One region of the Weissella paramesenteroides genome, then DNA from elsewhere that is predicted to be linked to it. Evidence: riboswitches for the same ligand, from Rfam matches in the RefSeq annotation. Region 1 holds a riboswitch; the other holds the start of a gene.
What was found. Region 1 has a riboswitch for thiamine pyrophosphate ahead of thiW (energy coupling factor transporter S component ThiW). Riboswitches for the same ligand answer to the same signal wherever they lie in the genome.
Positions count from the first base shown of each region.

Region 2: another riboswitch for thiamine pyrophosphate. It lies ahead of thiS (sulfur carrier protein ThiS); the one in region 1 lies ahead of thiW (energy coupling factor transporter S component ThiW).

Region 1 is NZ_CP130559.1:588,697-591,912, forward strand. It holds gene QRX23_RS02860 (LysR family transcriptional regulator) at 1-810, shown strand, start outside; TPP riboswitch at 861-962, shown strand; gene thiW (energy coupling factor transporter S component ThiW) at 1,073-1,594, shown strand; gene QRX23_RS02870 (PfkB family carbohydrate kinase) at 1,591-2,424, shown strand; gene thiE (thiamine phosphate synthase) at 2,387-3,004, shown strand.
Region 2 is NZ_CP130559.1:1,941,837-1,945,052, forward strand. It holds gene QRX23_RS09730 (hydantoinase/carbamoylase family amidase) at 1-50, opposite strand, end outside; gene QRX23_RS09735 (thiazole synthase) at 53-823, opposite strand; gene thiF (sulfur carrier protein ThiS adenylyltransferase ThiF) at 839-1,489, opposite strand; gene thiS (sulfur carrier protein ThiS) at 1,508-1,705, opposite strand; TPP riboswitch at 1,748-1,837, opposite strand; TPP riboswitch at 1,934-2,023, opposite strand; gene QRX23_RS09750 (DUF368 domain-containing protein) at 2,301-3,137, opposite strand.

The DNA.
Region 1 (3,216 bases):
GGTAATATTTCTAAGCAAATTTTATCTTTGGAAAAGGAACTAAAAACGCAATTATTCAAACGTGAGCACCGCCATATTTCCTTAACTGAGTCAGGAAGAATTACCGAAATGTATGCAAAAAAAATTTTGCATGAATTTGACGCATTACAACAGACTTTAGTGCAACATGATTCAGAGTCAGATAACGTGCTGACGATTCATACAATGCCAACATTTTCGAATTATCGTGGTTTTTCATTAATGAGTGACTTTCACAAAAGTCATCCTGAAATTACGCTGCACTTCTCTGAAACTAAAGATAGTTTATTACTTAACTCATTAAATGATAATCAAGCAGATATAATTTTTGGTCACTATACACCAGATGTTAGTAATAAACTTGAGACGCTGCTGACCGATCAAGACAACTTGATTTGTGTATTACCCGCTAATCACCCATTGTCAGCAAATCAAGTTATTTCATTAAGCGATTTAATGAAGGAAGAATTATTGCTACTAGAAGGCGAAGAGACAATCATTTTCAACAAATTTGGCTCTGCTGGAGAAAGAAGGCAATTGATGTCTGCAGTTGCCTATCAAGGTGAGCGAATCGATATTATTTTAAACATGGTATTAAATGGTATGGGTATCGCTTTGATGATGGAAAAAAGAGTTGATATGACGAATGATGGGCAAATGGTAAAGCGTAAAATCGCAACACACACAACAAGTGATTTTGGCTTTATGAGAATGAAACAAGTTCATGAATCCAAAGCTAATGAATTATTTTGGAAATACATCACACAATCACTTAACCATGATATTATTTAAAAATACATTTTAATCGTATGTGTGATAATATTATAGTATAAAAATTAAATATAATCACAAAGGGGAGCCAATCTGGCTGAGAATGAGATAGAATCTAGACCCTTCGTACCTGTTTTAGTTATTTAAGCGTAGGAATTGTGTGAATGTGTCAATTAATGGCCTCTTTGTGATGATTTTTTTATTGCGAGGAGGTTTTTTTATTTTGCATCTATTCTTGGATTAATGAAATTATATTGTCTAAATTTACTAGGGGAAAACAATAATGAATTCGAAAGTTAGAAAAATAACATATTTAGCTATGATGATTGCACTAGACGTGGTGTTGTCACCAATTTTACGTATCGAAGGAATGGCACCAATGTCCAGTGTGATTAATATTTTAGCTGGTGTACTTATGGGGCCATTGTATGCAACGATTATGGCGACTTGTTGCGGAATTATTAGGATGATGATGATGGGTATCCCACCATTGGCATTAACTGGGGCCGTTTTTGGCGCCTTGTTAGCAGGGTTAGGTGCCCGTTGGGTACATAGTATTTATGGGTCAATTGTTGGTGAGATTATCGGTACTGGAATAATCGGATCTTTACTATCTTACCCAGTTATGGTGCTATTTACGGGCACCAAGACAGATTTGTACTGGTTACTGTATACACCAAGATTCTTAGGTGCCACATTTATTGGTGCAGTAGCAGCTTGGCTCATTTGGCAACAAGCAAAAAAGATATCTTTGTTCAAAGACATGATGCGAGTTTTTAATGGCGAGGAGCGTATTATAAGATGAAAAAGATCACCATTCCGTTGCAAACAGCACCACTCATTCATTGTATTACTAATGCTATCTCAGTAGAGACTGTGGCAAACACACTCCTTTATATTGGTGCGAAGCCGATTATGACAGAAGACATTCGCGCCTTTAATGATTTGGCATTGCAGACAAATAGTTTGTTGTTAAATTTAGGAAGTCTGTCACTTGATAAGGAAAAGAGCATCTTAGCAGCCAGTAAATTAGCGATTGGCAAAGAACCAGTTGTACTAGATGTGGTTGGAATTGCGAGCGCTAAATTTGCCATGAAAGTCGCTAAAAAAATCATTGCAGATCAACCAACAATTGTCCGCGGTAATATTTCAGAAATGCGTGCACTTTGTGATTTACAAACGCATGGACGAGGTGTGGATGGTAGTTTATTAGACCAGACAGATGAAGAATTAATCAATTTAATTACGGCACTTAAGCAGTTACCTCAAGAATCGGTTTATGTTGCTACTGGGACAAAAGATATTGTTGTGGCTAGGAATAACGTTTGGGTTCTAAGTAATGGTGTACCAGAATTAGATCGTTTTACAGGTTCAGGAGATACTTTAAGTGGCCTGTTGGCAGCGTTATTGGGAGAAGGTGCTTCCCCCGAAGATGCAGCGATTCAAGCAATCAGCTATTTGAACATTGCAGGGGAGACCGCAAAAAGCAAAACTGTGACCTCAGGAATTGCAGAATTTCGACAGTTATTCTTAAATGAGCTTTCATTATTAGGGGTTGAAGATTCTGACTGGATAAATAAGATAAGGGGAACAAAAAATGACGAAACAATTATATTTAGTGACAGCGAGATATGACGAATCAGAAAGTGAATTTTTAAATAAAATTGAAACCGCTTGTGCTAACGGGGTTACAGTTGTGCAATTGCGGGAGAAAAATTTATCGACAAGGGATTATTATGAATTAGCGCTAAAAGTAAAAAAAATTACAGATAAATATGACTTACCATTAATTATTGATGATCGAATTGATATTTGCCTGGCGGTTGATGCGCGTGGTGCCCATATTGGTGATGACGAGTTACCAGTCAAAGTTGCTCGGAAATTGCTTGGTAAGGATAAAATCTTAGGTGTGTCAGCAAAAACAGTTACACGTGCAACTGAAGCGGCATCAGATGGTGCAAATTATTTAGGAACAGGTGCTATTTTCCCAACACAGACAAAAGTTGTTACGAAGCAAACGTCAATTGATACACTCAAGGCAATTACTGCAGCTGTTAATATTCCGGTTGTTGCCATTGGCGGCATTACAGAAGAACGTATTGATGTCTTCAAGGGAACAGAAATTGTTGGTGTGGCAATTGTTAGTGAGATTATGAAGGCAACAAACATTGCTCAAAAAGTGCAACGTTTAAAAAAGGCGCTTGAAACGTTATAATGTATCAAAGGAGAGCGAGACAAAAGTTGTTTTGAATCCGGCGTAAATTGCTTTACATTGAGACTTCAGACTTTTGGAACGCGTTTATGCTATCAAACTGACATGCTTTTAATTAAGATATTTTTAGCAAAAAAGTTGGAACATTTTCTTTTGTCCCAACTTCTTTTTTATATTCCTTTGATTTTGAAGAAATTATTTTGTAGATGGCAATT
Region 2 (3,216 bases), 620 kb from region 1:
GTATTGAATTGATCCAGCAAATCACCCAATTGTATGGTTTCATTCGTCATAATTATTTGCTAATGCCAGCAATTGGTGATGATGCCGCTGCTTTTTTATCTAAAACACGACCGGGGTGGGCAAGATAACCCTTACGTCCAGCTTCTACAGCTAACTTAAATGCCTCTGACATCAACGGAATATCACCTGCTGTTGCCATCGCTGTATTAGCCATTACTGCTGCTGCTCCCATTTCCATGGCTTCAGCAGCTTGACTTGGACGACCAATACCAGCATCAACAATGATTGGCGCATCAATTTCGTTAATTAAAATCTGAATCAATTCTTTAGTTGCCAAACCTTTGTTTGTACCAATTGGTGCACCTAATGGCATCACAGCCGCAGCACCAGCTTCGACCAACTTACGGGCAGCATTTAAATCAGGTAACATATATGGCATCACGATGAATCCTTCATCAGCCAAAACCTTCGTTGCCTTAATTGTTTCTTCGTTATCGGGTAACAAATAAGTCTTATCAGGCACAACCTCAAGCTTAATAAAATCACTGCCACTTAATTCACGAGCAATGCGCGCCATGCGAATAGCTTCTTCAGCATTGGTGCAGCCAGATGTATTTGGCAAGATTGTCACATCATCTGGAATATAATTCAAAATATTTTCTTCATCCGTATTCGTACGACGCAATGCCATAGTAATAATCTGAGCACCTGCGTGATGGATTGCTGAATCAATTAGTTCATACGAATACTTACCTGATCCTAGAATAAAACGTGAAGAAAAATGGTGACCACCAATAATTAAATCATCATTACTTTCGACCATGATTGTTTATATCTCCTATTCTGCTAAAACGGGTTGCTTGGTTAGTAAACGTAAGATAGCATTGGCTTCATGTCCAGCACATACCATTACGCGTGGTGCCATCAGTCCTTCGACACCTTTACTATAGCCATCCCCACAAATATATACATTTGATAACTGTTGTTTTGTTTGCATCTCATTAGTCATATGTAATCCGGCCATACCGTTACCCATAACAAGTGGCTTGTCAGGATAAAAATTCGTTACACCATCCAATAACATTGCTTTGGCCATTGGGTTATCAAAAGCCTCACAGACGATATCACAGTCCGCAAATAGTGTTTCAATATTGTCAGGTGTAATTTTAACCTGATGAATCTCAATATCGATAAATGGATTAAATTCTAATAAATTCTGCTTTAATGCCACGACTTTCGGCATGCCAACCTGACTAACTTTATATTGTTGTCGATTAAGATTGCTCATTTCAATGACATCAAAGTCAATTAAAGTTAGATGACCAACACCGCTGCGAGCTAGTGCAATTGCAATATTTGAACCTAGACCCCCAGCACCTGCAATAGTCACACGCGCATCTTTTAAAGGTTCAGTCGTACCAGCCACATTACGCTCTTTCATGCCCATAAAAAAATCAGTAACTGCTACACCTTGAAATTTTGGTGTCATTTTATTTTTTCCTCTTTTCTAACCACCACCGACAAACGAAATTAGTTCAACGTGATCATTTTCTGACAACGTTCGGTCTGCTAATTCCTCACGATGAATAATCTTACCGTTTAATTCCACGACAACATTTTGCATCATCTCTGTTTTTTCTTGTAATAAATCAGCCAATGTTTTACCAACCATGTTTGCTGTTTGTTCACCATTTAAAATAATCAAAAAAATGCCCTCCTTTCTGATCTTGAAAGAAGGGCATTTGCACACAGTCAAATATCGCACTTCCTTCGATCGTATTACCGACATCAGGTTCATGGGTATATTCTCAGCCTTTCAGCACCCCAGACGATGATTGTTTAGATTTAGTTTTTGCCAATTGCTCTATGCAATCCTCATAAAATATAAAATAGCAGTCTTTTTGCATTCACAAAAAGACTGCCCATTAATCTCTATATATGGACTGTATCTTCCTGCGCAGGTATTAACCAAATCAGGTTCAGTGGGTATATTCTCAGCTTTTCAGCACCCCAGATACGTTAATTAACTTAACAAGATAACCATAGCATGTTTAATTATGAAATACAACTCATTATTGAAATCGCTTTCAAAATTAGCAAAAAAAAATAACCGTCTTAGCTTGGCAGAGCTAACGGTTATTTAAACTTTAGATTTGCTACCGTCTAACGGTTCTACAAGGAGTCCTGATTGCACAGGGCTCCTTTTTTTCTATTCACATTATAGCATGACATATTACCAGTGGGAAATGACCTACCCACTTAAAATTTTCCTAATATAAAATTCTAAATTGTTATTTTTATTATACTGTTGTCGGCTTAACTGTCTGCTCTAAACGACCCATCCACCAACCTAGCCACGTTCCTAGCGCTAACAGAATAATTGAGAACGCATAATGCCAAACAGTAAAACCAGTGTAATCTAGCGGGATAATCATGACTGTTGATGCCATCACAATTCCGAAAATCATATGGAATAACTTTGCATAAGCAACTTTAAAAATATAGGCCATGATTTTTGCAAACACTAAAACAATCCCAATTAATCCCAAAATAAGGGGGATCAAAACTGATAAATCACCTGTTTTAATACCATCACTCATCCCTTTGTACAGACCTAAGTAAATTAAAAAGTTAGATGGGCTTAATCCTGGTACAAGAAGACCTAAGCCAATTAATCCACCAGCTAAAAGCCAGGCACTCATACTAGGCTCAATCGTTGAGAATAAAGGTCGGCCAAACCATAAGAATAATAACATTAAGCCTCCCGCAATAACGGAAAGGATAATGTCCCATGTTGAACGTCCCATTTTCCCGGCCTCATGCCATAGTGTGGGAACAGTTCCTAAGATAGCCCCAATAAAGAACCAGCGTGCGACACTTTCAACTTCTCCCAGCATAAAGCTAATTAAAAACGAGAGTAAGAAGATGCCAACAACTGCTCCGATGCCAACGGGCATAAAGAAACGGACATTGGATTTAAAATTTTTCAATGGATTCGCCATGAACAAAATCAATCGTTCATATAATCCAAATACGGCAGCTAATGCACCACCACTAATTCCTGGTAAAATAAATCCTGATCCAATTAATGCACCTTTAACAGCACGGAAGATAATATCTCCTGGTCGTTTTTGCATTGATTATTTCCTCATTTCATTTAGTTCATCGTTTATTAGTCTTTGTGAGTAAAATCCTCTCAAGCTCATTATATCCAAC